Regions from separate parts of the Rhizobium sp. BK275 genome, predicted to be linked through region 4. Evidence: predicted binding sites of a transcription regulator. Region 4 holds the regulator's gene; each other region holds the start of a gene.
What was found. The regulator PhoB, encoded in region 4, activates phosphate uptake and scavenging genes when phosphate is short. The targets are predictions, from matches to a motif close to TGTCATNNANCTGTCAT.

Region 1 (4,702 bases), 360 kb from region 4:
GCGAGACGGAAACTTCTGCCGGAATGGCGTATTTGAGACCATGCGCCTCCCACCACACGGCAAAGGCACCGGACTGCTCCATCGATGCGAATCCCGCATCCGAAACGGCGAGGTGATCCTCCCCGCCGGCATCGCCTTCGCGAGTGATGACGCGGCGGGCAAAATGCACGTCCTCCCGGCGATCGAAATGCCGGGCGGCAAGGTTCATCAGCGTGTCCTTGCCGGCACCGCTCGGACCGACGACGACGACCATGATGCCACGTTCGGCACCGGCGCCCGGATGGGGCTCGTGTGACATCATCATGCGACACGGCGTCCTTCGCGCCAGACGGAACGCGTCACCGGCACGCCATGCGAACGGTGAACGCGGACGAGATCGGCACGCAGGCCGGTTTCGATGCGGCCGCGATCGTTGAGGCTGACGGTGCGCGCCGGCGTTGCCGTCACCATTGCAATTGCCTTCGACAAGGTAATGCCCTCAACCTCGTCGGCAAGAATGAAGGGCGCATGCAGCAGGCTGAGCGGCACATAATCGGACGAAAGCACGTCGAGAACGCCGAGCTGCGCCAGATCGCGTGCGGCGATATTGCCGGAGTGCGATTTGCCGCGCACGATGTTCGGTGCGCCCATCAGAACGCTCATGCCGTTTTCATGCGACAGCCGGGCTGCGTCAATACTGGTCGGGAATTCGGCTAGGCGCACGCCGTTTTCGATCGCCTCATCGACATGGGCAGATGTGGCATCGTCATGGCTTGCGACGGTGATGCCGCGTTCGGCGCAGACCTTGGAGATCGCGTCGCGATTTGGTGTCGAATTGCGATCGGACTCGGCGATGCGTCTGGCGCAGAAACGGGCAAATTCCTCGTCGGAAAGACCGCGCTTCTTCTGATAGTAAAAGATGTACTGGTCCATTGTTTGGAACTGGCGCTGGCCGGGCGCGTGGTCCATCAGCGAGACGAGCCGGACATAGGGATCGTTCTCGAAATCGGCGAAGTGCTGCAGCACGTTGTCGGCCGAAACCTCGCAACGGAGATGGATGAGATGCTCGGCGCGCAGGCGCCCTTCCTTCTCGGCCGACTGGATGGCGTCGGCCATCTCGCGCATCTCGCCATGCTCGAAACCGCCATCTTCGTCAGCACCCATGCGCAGGCAGTCGAAGACCGTGGTGATACCCGAGGTGACAATCTGCGCGTCATGGGCCTGTATGGCCGCCGTCTTGTTCCAGCGGATGCCCGGACGCGGCGAATAGTGGCCTTCCAGATGGTCCGTGTGCAGCTCGACGAGGCCGGGAATGATGTAGTCGCCCTCGAAATCCTCGCCGGCTACCGACCTGCCTTCCGAAATGTCGGCGATCTTGCCGTCACGGATCAGGATTGAGCCCGAAAGAATATCGTCCTCGAGAACGATGCGGGCATTTGAAAGAACGGTCTCTTTGCTCATGTCAGAAAATCTTTCAGCTTCTGGCGCCAGTGAGAGGCAGCCATGTGTGGACTTTGAAAGGCGCGCCGCGCGCTTCCTCGCTAAAGATGGCAATGCCGGAAATATGAAGCGGCCTACCAGTGAAACCTGCGAAACGCTCCGTCAGGATCGCCTTCATCACTCCCGCCCGCTCTTCCGGCACCTGGCCGGTCAGCGTCATATGGAAGCCGAAGTCATCCATGACATATGGATAGCCCCAGCGCATGAGATTATTGCGCTGGCTCTCAGAGAGCCTTTCCGGTTTGCGCCTGATAATATCGGCCTCGGAGAGTGCTGCCCGGAATGGCTCGAAAGACTTTACCACCTTTGCCGCGAAATCCTGAAGCGGCTCATGCAGCGAGCCCGGCACGAGCGCGAAAAAGCGACCGAGCTGGCCGAGCACAAGTTCCGGAATTTCAAAGGCCGGCGTCTTGGCGGCGAAATCTTCGGCGACCGCCATCAGGTCCTTTTCGGTGACGGAGGAGGCGAGCGCGAAGGGCGCCTTGATCGTCGCATGAAACCCGTACCGGCGTGGATCGGCCGTCAGTTCGAATTGCTCGCTGGCTGACAGCGTCTCGTGGCCGGGCGCAGGATAGGTCTCGCCGGTAAAGGCATTGCGGCCGAGCCAGACGGAGGCGGCATCCGTCAGGGGATCATCCTTGGACGGCGAAAAATAGAGAGCGTAGCGCAAGGCTTTTATCCTGGAGATCGTCCGAACGGGGAGCGCAATGTGCAGTGATTTGGCTGCGAACCGCAAGCATGCTCCGGCTAAAAGATTTCCATGACAGAATGATGATGACGGCAGCCCGTCATCATCTTTACTTCGGTTTAGTGACCGGCCTTGGTGCCCATCAGGCGATGGCGCAGCGCATTCGATGCGGTATCGAACAGGAAGACGACGATCAGGATCAGGATGACCATGTAGGCGACGTTTTCCCAGTTGGAATTGGTGCGCATGGCTTCCCAGAGCTTGAGGCCGATCCCGCCGGCACCGACGGCGCCGATGATCGTCGCGCCGCGTACGTTCGATTCCCACTGATAGAGCGTCTGGCTGACGATAACAGGGACGATCTGCGGCATGATGCCGTAGCGATGCACCAGCACGGTCGAGGCGCCCGTCGACTTCACGCCTTCGCGCGGCTTGTTGTCGATGTTTTCGAGGCCTTCCGAGTAAAGCTTGCCGAGCGTGCCGGTCTCCGTGAGGAAGATGGCGCCGGAACCGGCAAGCGGGCCAGGACCGAAAGCGCGCGTCAGGAAAAGCGCCCAGATCAGCATGTCGACCGACCGCAGGAAGTCGAAGAAACGTTTCAGCGCCTGATTGAGGAACCTGTTCGGCGTGATGTTGCGCGCTGCCATGAAGGCGAGCGGGAAGGCCGCAAGCGAGCCGAGCAGCGTGCCGAGGAAGGCCATCACGATCGTCTGGAACAGCTTGGTCCAGACATCGCCATGCTGCCATTCGCTGTTGTTCCAGATATTGTCGAAAGCGAGCGACAGGTTCGACTGATCGGGATGGATGCGCGGGCCGGAGACTATGAGGCTGATGACCTCGCTTGCCGGCTTGTCGAAGAAGGGCGACTGCGTATCGAAGACGAAATTCGCCCAGCCGATAAATCGCTTGCGTACCTTCACGCGGTCGACGGAAATGCTGACATCTCCTGCAAAACCAAGGTTGGCGAGCACGTTGTCGTCATAGACCGTCATCCAGCCTGGAATCGGACCGACGACCTTCGGCGCGCCGCTGCTGACATCGACCGGCACCGTGATGCCATGGGCAACGATCGTCGTCTGGCTCTTGCTGACCGTCACCGTGCGACCGCTGCCGCTGACGAGGACCGTGATGCTGCCATCTGCATTGGTTTTCAGCCAATCCGGATGCGGATCGTCGCCAAGCGGTGAGAAGCGCGGGTAGCGCGTCTGGATCGTGCCATCGTCTTGGATACGGAATTCCGGCTGCACGTCATAGCTGATCCACTGGCTCATATAGATGCCGAAACGCTCCCAGTGGGCTTCGGCGATGAGCTTCGGCAGATCGAAGAACCAGACGGCATAGATGCCGTAGAGAATCGTGGCGAGCACAATGAGGAGACCGCCGAAACGCTGACGGAAGGACCGGTGGAAATATTCCGGATAGCGCGTTTCGATCTCATGCATGCGGTTTGCGTCGATGACCGTCATGGCAGCCTCAATGTTGCAGGAGGAAGGCGTGTTCGCCGACGAGGCGGCGGCGCAGCCAGGCGGAGAACTGGTCGACCGCGACGATCGTCACGAAGAGCAGCAGGACGAGTGCCATGGTCTTCGCCCCGAAGCCGCGGGAAATGGAAAGCTTGAGCTCTTCACCGATACCGCCGCCGCCGACGGCGCCGATGATGGTCGATGCGCGCACGTTGATCTCAAGGCGCAGCAGCGCATAGGACGCATAGTTCGGCATGACCTGCGGCAGAGCGGCGAAACGGACACGCTCCAGCCAGTTGGCGCCGACGGCGCGCATGCCTTCGTCTGGTTTCATGTCGATGTTTTCGGCGACTTCATAGAAGAGCTTGCCGAGTGCGCCGATCGTATGAAGCGTGATGGCGATGATGGCCGCCACCGGTCCGATCGAGAGGATCGCCGAAAACAGGCCGGCGATGACGATCTCCGGGAAGGCGCGCAGGAATTCCATGATGCGCTTGGTAAAGATGCGCAGCGGCCAGTTCTTCGTCAGATTGCGCGCCGCAAAGAAGCTGAGCGGAACGGCGAAGATGAAGGCGATGATGGTCGAAACGAGCGCGATATTGATCGTGATGATCATCAGCTCGAAATATTCGGGTATGTAGAAGCTGCCCCAGACATAGACGCGGCCATTGGCGAAGTTGAATTCTTCGCCGCCCTTGTCGTTCGGGCTCGCTATATCGAAAAGCGCGCGCCAGACATCGGTCCAGTCTTTCGGGATAAGCCAGCTCAGGAAGTCGAACAAATGTGGCAGGCGCTCGAAGAAGTGACCGGCATTGCTCTCGTCGGCAAAGCGCACGGAGCTGACGAAGGCGACGACGAGGATCACCAGCCCGAGAGCAGTGTAGAAACGCCGCCTGGCGATCATCCTGTCCCAGGCGGTGGCGATTTCCTTCGTGCTCTGCATCGGCACATGCGGCTGTGTATCGGCAATAGTCATGAACGCCTCGCCTACTGCATGATTCCTTGAATCGGGCTCGATTTAAGGATGAAATTATGCAGCGATTTAAAGTGCCACAGCGTCCTTTGCGCGTCT
Region 2 (4,702 bases), 230 kb from region 4:
TTGAATTCCCGGTCGAGCCGCGCCTTCAGGGCCGTCGCTTCGGGCAATTCGGCATAGCCGAGATAACGCCCAAGCCCGAGATCGGACATGACGGCAGTGCTCAGCGAAACCCGCTGAGCCGGCACGACACGCATCATCTGCAGCTTGCAGCGCGTGACGTTGTAGGCCGCAATCCGGTCCGCAAACAGGCTCTTGAAATCGTCGCCGGGGCAGACGACCACCGTCTCCGCCTCGATGAGGCCGGTTGACGTTTCTATCCGCGGCGGCGCGACAGCATTCACTGCTGTCGAGCGGCGGAACTCGATGTCATATTTGACTTCGAGATAACGGGCGAGCAGCGGAATGGCCGTACGGGATTCGACGCGCAGTTCATGCGGGCTGTAGAGCGTGAAACGCCCCGCTTCCGGCCGCAGTGCCGGCACGAGCCGCCGCGCCTCGTCGAGCGTCAGTCTTTCGCAGCCTTCGCCCATCTCTGTGCGCAGGAAGGCATCGATCACGGCCTCGGATTCGTCGAGCCTCGCAGCAAGCAGCAGCCCGCGCTGCAGGACGTCGATGCCGGCATCGTCGACAATCTCGGCCCAGATATCACGGGCCTGGCGTGCCATGTCCCAGCAGTCGCCGGCCTGCTGGCCAGTCACCGTCACAAAGCCGAAATTGCGCACCGAGGCGCCATTTGCCTGTGCGTCGCGGTCAATAACGACGACCCGTTTGCCGCGCTTTGCCGCCGCCAGCGCATGCGCCAGCCCAACAATACCCGCGCCGACGATCGCAATGTCGTAATGCGGCATGAAAGCTCCTTCGCAACATGTCTGCCACGGCTTGGCGGATTTTCTTGAAGCCTGTGTGACAGTTGCGCGGGGCCTTACATGCGCATGTGGAAAAGAACGCCGGTCAGTCTTCCAGCGTACCGGCCTTTCGCGTTGCCTTGCTCGGTTGGTCGGCCGCGATCTTCATCAAGTCGCCACGCCGGCGTACGAGCCGATCGGACGTGCGGGTGAGCAGCAGCCCGTCCTGTGGCGCGCGGATATCGATATCGCCTTCGGCAAAGCCCGGGCGGGTGACGATCGTGGCCAGAAGCTCTCCTTCCGAAACGCGCTCGCCGATATTGCGGTGAAACAGCACGGTGCCGCCCTGCGGCGCGCGTACGATCTCGACATTGTCGAGCGGCACGGCCGGCCCGGAGAAGGAAGCATCTCCGGCCGCTTTGCCACTGACGACACCGCGCCCGATTAGGAACTGCAGAAGACCTTCGGCGTCTTTGTCGGCCATGCCAGGATAGACATCGCGCCGGCCGCGCAGTTCCACCGTCACAGAGAGCTTGCCCGGAAGCCTCGCCTTGCGCTCGCCCGGCACCTCATATTTCCAGGCGAAGCCGACCGCTTCTTCGAAGGCTGAGCTCTCACCATCCGAAAGCAGCACCGCTTCCATTTCGAGCGCGCTCGCAAGATCTGCCGCTTCCGGCCAGAAGGCTTCGTCGATATAGGCGTACTGCAGCGATTCATCGTCGCAATGCAGGTCGATCACCAGATTGGCGCCGAGCGCCATATGGATCAGCTCCCGCTTCAGGCGATCGGCAGCCGGATATTTATCAAGCTCGTCAATGAGTTCTGGCCGGTCACGGACGGAGATCAGCGGAAAGTCGCGGTTGAAGTTGGTCCTCGAACCGAGATCGAACCTGCCTTGCAGTTCGCCGAAATGCGATTGTGCCGCTCCGATCGGGTTTGCCTGGGGCACGAGCGCGATATCGCCGGTGATCCGCCCTTCGCTTTCGGCCTGCCGCAGCTTACCGCAGAGGAAATGCGCCAGCGCCGTTCCCGGCAGTTCGTTCGCGTGCAGTGCGGCCTGGATATAGACCTTGGGCGCGGCAGGATCATTTCCCTTGAAACGCATGACCGGCAGCCGCCATTCGATGCCGGGCGTATCGCCGGGGATGATGATCTCTGAAACGTCCACTGTCTTGCTCCGCATTTCGTATTGGGTGGGAAGTCTTATGCGAATCCCCATCCAAGGCGCAAGCGCGGCTCAGCCGAGCAGCGGCCAACGGCCGACGACGTTGTGCTCGCTCTTTCCATAGATGCTATGGATCAGCAGGAATTCGCGAATATTCCACTGCACTGGCCGGTTAAGCTTTTCAGGCAGAACGGTCTTGCGATCGTAGAGGAGCGTCATGTGCGGCGTCAGATGGCCACCGAGGTTATAGGGCAATCCAGCCTCGTATAAGCCCTCCTGGATTTGGCGACGAAGATCCTGCAGCGCCTCGTTTTCCCGCCTGCTGGAGATGACGAAGGCCTGCGGTTCGCCTGGATGGCTGAAGCTCATGACTTCATCGAGCACGAGATCGAACGGCCGGGCGCGCACTGTCGCGGCAACCTGTTCTGCGCCGAACACGATATCCTGTGGTAGCCTGCGGTAAGCGCCGATGCCATTCAGCGTGACATGAAGCAGCTCGCGGGGCCGCGAAGGTCCGGTCAGCGAATGGGCGTAGCGACGGGCTTGAGCGATCTCCAGCGCTTCGGATGCCGCTTCGATGGTCGGGCGAAGCATGAAGAACAATCTGTGGTGACGTTCCCCAACGGGACTGGATTTCTTCCGGAGACCTGAGCCATTCGGATCGAGTGGAAAATGAGGCATTTGAACTACGGACTGCATCGCCCGCCTCCTTGTTGTACAAGGAGGAGCTTACCGAAGTTGATCTTTTTGTAAAGAACAAAACAAGAACATTTATCGCAAACGTTATGCTCGAAACACAAACGGCTACCGAAAGGCAGCCGTTTGCAACATCGAATGAACGGGGGACTGCACGTCTTAAGCAGCGTTCTTGACGACGTCAGTTGCCTTCTTGGAAGACTTGGCGCGCGCGGCCTTCGGCGGCACGAGACGAAGAATGTCATCCGCCAGCATGCGAGCATTGCCCTGTGCCTTGTCGAGGTTGCTGACGCGGGCAGGATCCATCGTATAGAGGCTGCCGCCGGAGACGAACATGTCGCGGTATGCGGCGCGTTCGATCAGTGCCGTATCGATGACGTTCACCTGCTGCTGTGCTAGCAGTCCCTTGACGGCCAAGAGCGCACGCGTGGTGATGATCGAGCTGATGCGGGTCAGCACGACCGAATGCGGGATGCGGATATCGTGCTGGGAAGCAAGCTGCTTCATGATCTCCAGCACCTGCGCGCCGCCGACGGCATCCATGGCGCAGCCCTGCACCGGAACCATCACATGATCGGAAAAGCCGATGGCCTTCGCCATCAACGGGCTCATGCCGGCCGGCAGGTCGACGATGATATAACCGCCGCGCTTCTTGAGATCCTTGATCTGCTGTTCGATCGTATCTTCCGCGACATTGGAGATCACGGCGAATTCGGCTGCTTCACCGGACAGACAGTGCCAGCGGCTGGCCCATTGCTGCGGATCGGCATCCAGAACGGAAACGCGATGGCCACGGCGAGCCAGTTCTGTGGCAAGAACGAGAGCGACCGTCGTCTTGCCGGCGCCCCCTTTCGTATTCGCAAATGTAATGATTGGCATCGACTTACCTCGGGTTGATGAGTTGGCGGCGATCATCCCTGGGAGGCGCGTCTCGGGCTTTAAGGAACAGCGGCTTTCACAGTGATGAGGTGAAAAGGTCAAACAGCAACCTTGTGTGGCGCTGTTTTACCTTGCTGTCCGAGGTTGATTTTTTCTGGGTGCAATTCTTAGTCGACCAGCGGCAGCGAGCCGCTGTGCTTACCGAACTTTAAGGCGTTAAAATCACTCAGCAGGCTGGCTTGGCTGTATTTTGTGGCAACGCGTCTACGGCAAAAATAGTCAACGACCTTTGGTGTGTGGTGATGTCTGCAAGTGACGAAGAGGAAATCGAACTTTATCTTGAGTTTCAAAAGGATACTGACGCGCGGTTACTTGCGCCACCGAAGATAGGTGGCATCGCTATTGAGTTTCCATTCGAAGACAGATGGCGAGAGAGTAGAATTTGGGCAGGTTATCTCAACGCAAGTCTGATCTTGCTTCGAGAGATGCTACTAACGCCATTGTTGGCCAGCACCTTGATTTTTCCCGCGCTATTTAATTTTCGCCACGCTGTTGAAGTCGCACTTAAGTGGCACATCCAATATGCAGGCGGAGAAATTCCCAAAGGTGCTGGGCACGACCTATATGTGCTTGTTGAAGCGTTTCGAAACGCCACAAGCAATTTTGATAGCGATGCCAAATGCTGTTTGGAGCATATGCTCGCGCGCATAGTTGAACTGGCTTCTATCGACCCGCGTTCGATAACCTTCCGCTATTCGACCGAGCTGGACGGCTCTCCTATTCGAATTGCCACAGAGTGCCTGGATTTACGGAGTCTTTACTTCGTGATCGAGGATTTCTCGAATTGGCTCACTGATCTCTCGATAGAAATCGACCTATATCAAAATTGAGAACACCAAATTCATCGAAATGACAGCGCGCGCCCGTCACTCCCACTCGATTGTTCCAAATCTAGTTAGGTCCTTGATATAGCTAGGTTTTTTCGTGCCGCGCGAAAAGCCGACCCATGGGCCGTCAAAATGTTACAGTTTTGATTTCAAAGGGGAAAAATAGCACGAAAATTTTTTGTGCGGTTTCGGCATCTATCGAAGTCGATCGCCTTTCCGGACCCACTGACCGGCCAAAGACGCCTCTCAGGGGAGAGAGGGTCCGCGTTCCGTGACACCGGCCGCAACCT
Region 3 (4,702 bases), on a different contig from region 4:
CTTCCGTCGCCCTCATCGCTTCCGTCCTCGTGCTGGCTGGTGCACTTGCCGCCGGCAATCGCGCGCGAACGCATGATGCGGTGGTGTTGAAAACGCTTGGTGCGACGAGAACCATGCTGATCCGTGCCTTCAGCTACGAATATCTGATCCTCGGCCTCGCCACCGCCATCTTCGCACTCTTTGCCGGCGGCGTGGCAGCCTGGTTCATCGTCAGCCGCATCATGCGCCTGCCCTCCAGCTTCATGCCCGATGTTGCCGGCCTTACCCTCGTCACGGCGCTCGTCCTGACCGTCGGCATCGGCCTGATCGGCACCTGGCGCATCCTCGGACAGAAGGCAGCACCCGTTTTGCGCGAGCTGTAGCAGGTTGGATACTCAAATCCCTTCACCTTACGGCGATTTAACCGAACGGCTGATTGTAAAGGCCTTGTCTGAAAAGGTCGAAAGCCTCATATTGTCAGCAGGCATGCTGAAGCTCCGCAGCGGCGCCCGGGTCGTGAACCCGACACCGTATTTCCATCGGAGCTTGTAAGAGGAAACTATGGCTGATCTTCGTAACTACCAAAGCCGTGCACAAACCGGCGAAGTGATTGATCAAGGCCTCCGCGCTTATATGCTCAAGGTCTACAACCTGATGGCGCTGGGTTTGGCGATCACCGGTGTGGCCGCCTATCTGTCATTCCAGTTCGCTTTCGCCAATGGTGAGCTAACCGCATTCGGTCAGGCGATTTATGCGAGCCCGCTTCGGTGGGTTGTGATCCTTGCACCGCTTGCTGCCGTGTTCTTCCTGAGCTTCCGTATCAACCGGATGAGCGTGGCTGCAGCGCAGACCACCTTCTGGATCTATTCCGCACTGGTTGGGCTGTCCCTCTCGTCGATCTTCATAATCTATACGGGCCAGAGCATCGTACAAACCTTCTTCGTGACGGCCGCCTCCTTCGGTGCGCTGTCGCTTTACGGCTACACGACAAAGCGCGACCTGTCGGCAATGGGTTCGTTCCTGATCATGGGTCTCTTCGGCCTGATCATCGCTTCGATAGTCAACATCTTCCTGGCTTCGTCCGCCGTGCAGTTCGCGATCTCCGCGATCGGCGTGCTGATCTTCGCAGGCCTCACCGCCTACGATACCCAGCGGATCAAGGAAATGTATTTTGAAGCAGACGGTTATGACGTCGCTGGCCGCAAGGCCATCATGGGCGCGCTGACGCTCTACCTCGACTTCATCAACCTCTTCATGTTCCTGCTGCAGTTCATGGGCAACCGGAAATAAACGGCTCACACTGAAAACGGAAAAGGCGGCTTCGGCCGCCTTTTTTGTTGCGAGCGGCTGACCGGAGTGCTTCAACAGGAGCCTTCCTTCAACCGTGCCGATCGATCCGAAATGCCCCCTATTCTACGCGACGCTCTTCCTTCCGATTTTCCCGCCATTACTGAAATCTACCGCGAGTCCGTGCTGAACGGTACGTCCAGCTACGAGATCGTACCGCCGACGCAGGCAGAAATCGCAGCCCGCTTCTCCGCCATCCGCGAGCAGAGCTATCCGTACATTGCTGCCACGGGCGAAGACGGAACCCTGCTTGGCTATGCCTATGCCTCCGCCTTCCGCACGCGGCCAGCCTATCGCTGGCTGGTCGAGGATTCGATTTATCTCAGCACGGAGGCGCGCGGAAAGGGCATCGGCAAGCTGCTGCTCGCAGAGCTGATCTTCCGCTGCACTGTGTCTGGCTTCCGACAGATGACCGCAGTCATCGGCGGCGCGAGCCCGGCTTCGATCGCGCTTCACCGCTCGCTCGGTTTCGAAGTGATCGGCCTGATGAAGGGTGCTGGCTACAAGCATGGCCGCTGGCTGGACACGATGCTGATGCAACGGGAGCTCGGCGAAGGGACGGAAACCCATCCCGATCCCGAGGCCTATCCCGGTACGCTGTTCAAGGGATGAGCTTGTCTACTTATCGACGAGCTTCAACGACTTGTCGAAGACCTTCAGCACCGGTCCGAGCTCGTGACCGCGCTTCAGGATCATGCCGCTGAAATTCACGACGGAAAAAGCGCCCTGCTTTGCGGCAAGCTTCGGGTTCTTCTCGATTCGGAAGAGAGGCATTTCGCCTGAGCGCTTGAAGACGGAGAAGACTGCCTTCTCCTTGGTGTGGTCGATGGCATAGTCTTTCCACTCGCCCTCGCCCACCATTCGACCGTAGATCCACAAGATCTGGTCGAGTTCTCGCCGGTGAAACGTCACCGGCATCGGCTCCTTGTTTTGTCTGTATTCCCTGAGATCAACGACGGTTGAAGAGTTATTGTCGACGGAGCGGCTTTCGCCGTGTCGCAAATCCGGCGTATCTGTCATCAGAATCCCAAGACCTCCACGTGTGACAGGAGAGTGACAGTTTGCCCGAGCCGCGGCAAAATGCAAGGCCACGGACTGCCACACTGGGGACGAAACCGGCTTTCTCCGCCGTGCCGCATTTCAGTCAAAACAGCGCCTCATTTCCAAGAGAACTATAGGTTCCAGTTTGGCGCCAGCGCGCCAAAGGGCCCGGCGGAGCGTATCGACCTTAACCCCAGCCCCGAATACGCTTGGCCGGGCCGCCTGACATTCATCTGCAAGCAGATGAAATTCTTAGATATTTTTTCCAGCCATGACGACGGCCGCGCCGAGGATTGCTCCCGGATCGCCGTTAGCTGTCGCAGACTGCAAGAGAATCGCCGACCCCTCCAGATCAGGTTTTTCCATCACGCTCGCCGGCAGGGTGAGCGTCGTGGCCTTGCCATCCCACATGCCGACGGTCTCCACATCGGTCACGCTGTGGAGGTAAGAAATCTTCTTGCCGCTGTTTTCGCCCTTCTCGACATCGATCGTTTTTTCCTTCTCGAAATAGACGATCACGACATTGGCCTTGCCCTGTCCGGCGCCGAGCTTGATCTCCAACTCATCGCCGCTCATGCGCGCGCTGACAGGTATAGTCAGGCCTTTACCCTCGTTGGCATAGCCGTTTATCTTGCCGTTGATGCCGGCGAGATCCGCACCTGCAAGATGGTCACGGCCATTGACGATCACCTGCGGCGTATAGACGTTGCTGCGGCCCATCATGCGAGCATAGCCATACTGCCGCTCGGTATTTTCCTTTGAGCTCAGCGTGTCGGCCCAGCCGAGATAATTCCAGTAGTCGACATGATAGGCGAGTGCGATGACATTGCCCTGGCTGACGAGCTTGCGGAATGCGGCATCGGCCGGCGGACAGGAGGCACAGCCCTGCGCCGTGAACAGCTCAACGACGCCTTTCGGCGTGCCGTCTTCGGCCAAGAGCGGACCTGCAAAGGCAAGCCCGGCGACCAGCGGGATCAGAAAACGCGGGGACATTCACCAGCACCTCTTTTTCAGCGCCGGCAACAGTCCTGAACCGCCGGCTCTGAGATATGAACGTACGAATAATCCTTCCAGGTCCAAACGCAAAGTCACGAACGGGTGAGACGGAGCCGCAGGCGGAGTGCAGCCGAAACACATCACCGTGAGCAGTGAAACACCCTCGTTTTCCGCAAAGGAAAACCGCCGGAAATTGCTTTCCGGCGGTCATTATCAGGCAAGTATCTTAACAATCAGGCTGCAAGATCGCGCAGAACTGTCTGCAGGATGCCGCCATTGTTGAGGTAGACGACCTCGTCCAGCGTATCGACGCGCGACAGCAGCGGAACATCCTTCACCGTGCCGTCGGCATAGGTGATCTTGGCGATCTTCTTTTCGCGCGGCTTAATGTTTTCGAGGCCCTCGATGGTGACGAGTTCGTCGCCCTTCAGGTTGAGGCTCTGCCAGGTCGTGCCCTCTTCGAAGACGAAGGGGATGACACCCATGCCGACCAGGTTCGAACGATGGATACGCTCGAAGCTCTGGGCGATCACGGCCTTGACGCCGAGCAGGTTCGTGCCCTTTGCAGCCCAGTCACGCGAAGAACCGTTGCCATATTCCACGCCAGCGAAGATGACGAGCGGAACGCCTTCGGCCTTGTACTGCATGGCCGCGTCGTAGATCGAGGTCTCTTCCTTGGACGGATAGTGGATGGTGTAACCACCTTCCTTGCCGTTCGCACCGAGCATGAAGTTGCGGATGCGGATATTGGCGAAGGTGCCACGCATCATGACCTCATGGTTGCCGCGACGCGTACCATACTGGTTGAAGTCGGCGACTGCGACGTCATGGCCGAGCAGGTAGGCGCCGGCCGGCGAAGCAGCCTTGATCGAACCGGCCGGAGAAATGTGGTCGGTCGTGATCTTGTCGCCGAAGAGGCCAAGAACGCGTGCGCCCTTGATGTCCGACGTGCCGGTACCCTTCTTGCCCATGCCGACAAAGTATGGCGGGTTCTGGACGTAGGTCGAGTCGTCGTCCCAGGCATAGGTCTGGCCTGGAGGAACCTGAACGGCCTGCCAATTTTCGTCGCCCTTGAAGACGTCGGCATACTTGGTTTCGTAGAGCTCGCGGGTCACGTACTTCTGGATGAAGTCCTGCACCTCGTGCGAGGTCGGCCAAATGTCCTTCAGATAGACCGGATTGCCGTTCTGGTCTTCACCGATCGGCTCCTTCGTCAGATCCTTCTGAACCGTGCCGGCAAGCGCGTAGGCGACGACGAGCGGCGGCGAAGCGAGGTAGTTCGCCTGGACGTCAGGAGAAATACGGCCTTCAAAGTTACGGTTGCCCGAAAGCACGCCGG
Region 4 (4,702 bases):
CATTCGGCCTCGTCTTCCTCTTCATTCTGCTTTGGACGGTTATCAGCAACGGCTATACCGCCTTCCAGCAGACCGCGATCACGCTGCCGATCGAGTTCACAGAGAAGACGATCGACCCCGATAACAAGCGCGCGACCGATCCTTCGGTTCTGATCGCCGCCAACTATCCGGTTCTGCTGCGTGATGCGATCGTCAAGCAGCTCGGCATCAATGCCTCGAGCCGTCCTGACGTGCGCGATGCCTCCGCCATGCTGTCCAAGGGTGCGCCCATTCAGCTGCGCGATATGGTCGTCGCCGACCCCCAGATCATCGGCAAGACCGTCAATGTGACGGTGCTGGCCGACGCCAATATCGACAGCGCCAACAAGGGCCAGATCGACCTTACGGTCGATGAGAAGAACCGCAAGGTCAACGACAAGCAGGTTGCCTGGATGAACGAGCTGAAGGCGAGCGGCGCTCTCCACAAGCAGTTCAACACAGGCCTCTTCGTCAACGGCAATTCCAGCCGTCCGGAAGCTGCAGGTCTCGGCGTCGCTCTCATCGGCTCGCTCTACCTGATGCTGATCGTTCTCGTCCTTTCGCTGCCGATCGGTGTCGCCGCTTCGATCTACCTCGAGGAATTTGCGCCGAAGAACAAGCTGACGGACCTGATCGAGGTCAACATCAACAACCTCGCAGCCGTTCCGTCGATCGTCTACGGTCTGCTCGGCCTGTCGGTCTTCATCAACTTTGCCGGCCTGCCGCGTTCGGCATCGCTGGTCGGCGGCCTGGTGCTGACCCTGATGACGCTGCCGACGATCATCATCGCCACCCGCGCGGCTCTGCGCGCCGTGCCGCCGTCGATCCGCGCGGCCGCACTCGGCCTCGGTGCCTCGAAGATGCAGATGGTGTTCCACCATGTGCTGCCGCTCGCAATGCCCGGCATCCTGACCGGAACGATCATCGGCCTTGCCCACGCACTCGGTGAAACCGCGCCGCTGCTCTTGATCGGCATGGTCGCCTTCGTCGCCCAGGCGCCGACCACGCCGCTCGATCCTTCCACCGCACTTCCGGTGCAGGTCTACATGTGGGCCAACGAAGCCGAGCGCGCCTTCGTGGAAAGAACCTCGGGTGCCATCATCGTCCTGCTCCTGTTCCTGATCGTCATGAACCTCGGAGCTATCCTCTTGCGTCGTCGCTTTGAGCGCCGCTGGTAAACGGAGTAAAGATCATGAACATGTTGACGGAAGCCGCAGTCGAGAAGGCGCTGGACCAGAAAATGAACAACGTCCCGTATAAGATGATCGGTCAGGATGTCTCCGTTTATTACGGAGAGAAGCGCGCGCTTTTCGATGTCAATCTGAACATCCGCGAAAACACGGTGACCGCCCTGATCGGCCCGTCGGGCTGCGGCAAGTCCACCTTCCTGCGTTCGCTGAACCGCATGAACGACACGATCGACGGCTGCCGCGTCACCGGCAAGATCACGCTCGACAGCGATGACATCTACGATCCCGATATCGACGTCGTCGAACTCCGCGCCCGCGTCGGCATGGTGTTCCAGAAGCCGAACCCGTTCCCGAAGTCGATCTATGAGAACGTCTCCTACGGCCCGCGCATCCACGGCCTCGCCAAGTCCAAGGCAGACCTCGACCAGATCGTCGAGACGAGCCTGCAGCGCGCCGGCCTCTGGAACGAAGTCAAGGACCGCGTGCATGAATCGGGTACCGGCCTTTCCGGCGGTCAGCAACAGCGTCTGTGTATCGCACGCGCTGTCGCCGTCAGCCCGGAGGTCATCCTGATGGACGAGCCCTGCTCGGCGCTCGACCCGATCGCGACTGCAAAGGTCGAAGAGCTGATCCACGAGCTGCGTGAAAACTACACCATCGTCATCGTGACGCATTCCATGCAGCAGGCCGCCCGCGTATCGCAGCGTACGGCCATGTTCCACCTCGGCAACCTGGTCGAGGAAAACGATACCGACAAGATGTTCACCAATCCGGACGATCCGCGCACCCAGGACTATATCATGGGCCGGTTCGGCTGATTTTGGCGATGTGAAGCCTTCCCGATTTTCGAGGACAACGCCCCATGGCATCGACACATATTTTTTCCGCCTATGACGACGATCTGAAATTCCTGTCCCGGCGCATTTCCGAGATGGGGGGCCTTGCCGAACAGATGGTCGGCGAGGCCGTTCGCGCCCTGGTCAACGGCGATACCGCCTTGGCTCAGAAGGTCATTTCCGACGACGTGATCCTTGATCACGCCGAGCGTGAGATCAACGACAAGGCGATCGTCACGATCGCCCGTCGCCAGCCGATGGCCTCCGACCTTCGCGAGATCATGGGTTCGATCCGCATCGCCGCCGACCTCGAGCGCGTCGGCGACCTCGGCAAGAACACCGCAAAGCGCGTCATCGCCGTCCAAAGCACCGGCGTTCCGCGCAAGCTCGCCCGCGGTCTCGAGCATCTCTCCGAACTGGCGCTCGTCCAGCTCAAGGAAGTGCTCGACGTCTACACGACGCGGTCCGCTGACAAGGCCAAGTCCATCCGCGAACGCGACGACGAGATCGACGCGATGTACACCTCGCTGTTCCGCGAACTCCTGACCTACATGATGGAAGATCCGCGCAACATCACGAGCTGCACGCATCTTCTCTTCTGCGCCAAGAACATCGAACGCATCGGCGACCATGCGACCAACATCGCCGAGACGATCTACTACATGGCGACCGGCGCCCAGCCGGAGGGCGAGCGTCCGAAGGACGACAGCTCCAATACCGTCGGTGCGGTAACGGAGTAATCCTGATCCGCCGATTGCATGCGCGTCCCATGCGGGGCGCGCCAAAGCATGTCGCGCAAAAGTGTGCAGCGGTTTTGCGATAACGACATGCGAAAAAAGCTTAAAGCGCGGCAGCGAATCCGAATGATCGCGACACGCTTTAAGTGCAGCCAATTCCGAGTTCCTGCATGATCCCTTGCTTAAATCACCCCCGGTTTAAGGATCATGCATTAGGAGACTGACACGCATGATCCCAAGAGTTGCAGTTGTTGAAGATGAAGAGGCGCTGAGCGTGCTTCTCCGCTACAACCTCGAAGCGGAAGGTTTCGAGGTGGATACGATCCTTCGTGGCGACGAGGCCGAAATCCGGCTTCAGGAGCGCACGCCGGACCTGCTCATCCTTGACTGGATGCTGCCGGGTGTTTCCGGTATCGAGCTCTGCCGCCGGCTGCGCATGCGGCCGGAGACCGAACGTCTGCCGATTATCATGCTGACGGCGCGCGGCGAAGAGAGCGAACGCGTTCGCGGTCTCTCGACTGGCGCGGACGACTATGTCGTCAAGCCCTTCTCCACGCCGGAACTCGTTGCCCGCGTCAAGGCGATGCTGCGTCGTGCTCGTCCGGAGGTTCTTTCCAGCGTTCTGAAGTGCGGGGATATCGAGCTCGATCGCGAAACCCATCGCGTTCATCGCAAGAGCCGCGAAGTCCGCCTCGGCCCGACCGAATTCCGCCTGCTCGAATTCCTGATGTCGTCGCCGGGCAGGGTCTTCTCCCGCTCGCAGCTTCTGGATGGCGTCTGGGGCCACGATATCTATGTGGACGAGCGCACGGTCGACGTCCATGTCGGCCGCCTGCGCAAGGCGCTGAACTTCTCCAACATGCAGGATGTCATCCGCACCGTTCGTGGCGCGGGATATTCCATGGAAGCCTGATCCGAGTGATCGGAGGTCCAGACGGGTCGCTCGCTTGCCGGGCGGCCCGTTTGTCTATTCGGCACCCCCAGCTTCTTGTGAAAGCCGACACCAGGCGCCGAAAGCCAACCTCGAGAGGATCTGCCTTCTACAGACGGATGCGCACAAGAATTCGATCAAGAGCCTTTTGCAGAGCCGCCGCGCCGCCAAACGCGCGAAAGTCTTCGAGCACCTGTTCATTCAATCCGCCCTTGGTCGAATGCTCGTCGATGAGTTCATCGAAACTCGCGACAGGTTTTGAACGGGCAGCATGGGCGAGGCCGGAAAACAATTGACGGAGGTAGGCGTCGCCAGCCGTTCCCGAGAGCCCCTTGCTCTGTAGCCAGGTCGACGTCGCGTCCAGGATGCCGAAATAGGTGGCCATCAGGCAGCTCGCCACCGCGAGAAGTTCGAACTCCTGCTTGTCTTCAACCTGGATCGCCGTTCCGAGCGCCGAAAAGAGGGTGTGGGAAACCTCGTCGGGCGGGTAGATCGCGGTCGCCCCCTGGAGATCTGCGACGAACGGAAGTGGAATTGCCAGGCTCAGGCGAACCGGCTGATCGATCCACGCCAGCAATTGATCCATGGGCGTGGCCGCGACAAAGCTGATGACATGGTGGCCCGGCCGAAATCGGAGCGAGCGGATGACCTCCTCGGCAATTTGCGGCCTCACTGCCAAAAATACGAGATCGGAGCGGTCGAGAACATCCTGGTTGCCCACAGCGATCGTTACATTCCGGTTTGCCGCCGCAAGGCGGGCGGCGACGCCTGCGCTGCGCGGTGACAGCACGATCGGTGTGTCGCGAAACGCTGTCTTGCCCAATCCGGTGACGACGGCCTCGGTAATCGTGCCCGTCCCGACGAACCCCATTGTCATCTGCTTTGGATCGATCTCCATTGGCACCCCTAAGCGACTGTTTTCGCCGCGCTGCTCGACGAGAATACCGCATCTGTATCAGAAAATTGCGTTACAGCGCCATGACCGCCTTC

Region 1: FHT82_RS06395 (DUF1045 domain-containing protein) is a predicted target of PhoB. The motif match lies at 2,240-2,256, and genes of this name have one in related genera.
Region 2: FHT82_RS07055 (TIGR03364 family FAD-dependent oxidoreductase) is a predicted target of PhoB. The motif match lies at 833-849, and genes of this name have one in related genera.
Region 3: FHT82_RS19870 (DUF2794 domain-containing protein) is a predicted target of PhoB. The motif match lies at 2,369-2,385, and genes of this name have one in related genera.

Annotation. Positions count from the first base shown of each region.
Region 1 is NZ_JACHZL010000002.1:109,320-114,021, forward strand. Features, by position in the region: gene phnN (phosphonate metabolism protein/1,5-bisphosphokinase (PRPP-forming) PhnN) at 1-301, opposite strand, end outside; gene FHT82_RS06390 (alpha-D-ribose 1-methylphosphonate 5-triphosphate diphosphatase) at 301-1,440, opposite strand; gene FHT82_RS06395 (DUF1045 domain-containing protein) at 1,454-2,149, opposite strand; gene phnE (phosphonate ABC transporter, permease protein PhnE) at 2,287-3,633, opposite strand; gene phnE (phosphonate ABC transporter, permease protein PhnE) at 3,641-4,606, opposite strand.
Region 2 is NZ_JACHZL010000002.1:237,683-242,384, forward strand. Features, by position in the region: gene FHT82_RS07055 (TIGR03364 family FAD-dependent oxidoreductase) at 1-788, opposite strand, end outside; gene FHT82_RS07060 (succinylglutamate desuccinylase/aspartoacylase family protein) at 892-1,953, opposite strand; gene FHT82_RS07065 (2'-5' RNA ligase family protein) at 2,023-2,544, opposite strand; gene FHT82_RS07070 (ParA family protein) at 2,806-3,525, opposite strand; gene FHT82_RS07075 (hypothetical protein) at 3,828-4,415, shown strand.
Region 3 is NZ_JACHZL010000006.1:183,011-187,712, forward strand. Features, by position in the region: gene FHT82_RS19855 (ABC transporter permease) at 1-362, shown strand, start outside; gene FHT82_RS19860 (Bax inhibitor-1/YccA family protein) at 541-1,269, shown strand; gene FHT82_RS19865 (GNAT family N-acetyltransferase) at 1,381-1,938, shown strand; gene FHT82_RS19870 (DUF2794 domain-containing protein) at 1,945-2,346, opposite strand; gene FHT82_RS19875 (thioredoxin family protein) at 2,620-3,360, opposite strand; gene acnA (aconitate hydratase AcnA) at 3,597-4,702, opposite strand, start outside.
Region 4 is NZ_JACHZL010000002.1:467,892-472,593, forward strand. Features, by position in the region: gene pstA (phosphate ABC transporter permease PstA) at 1-1,196, shown strand, start outside; gene pstB (phosphate ABC transporter ATP-binding protein PstB) at 1,211-2,026, shown strand; gene phoU (phosphate signaling complex protein PhoU) at 2,071-2,784, shown strand; gene phoB (phosphate regulon transcriptional regulator PhoB) at 3,011-3,694, shown strand; gene FHT82_RS08210 (pyrroline-5-carboxylate reductase) at 3,822-4,610, opposite strand.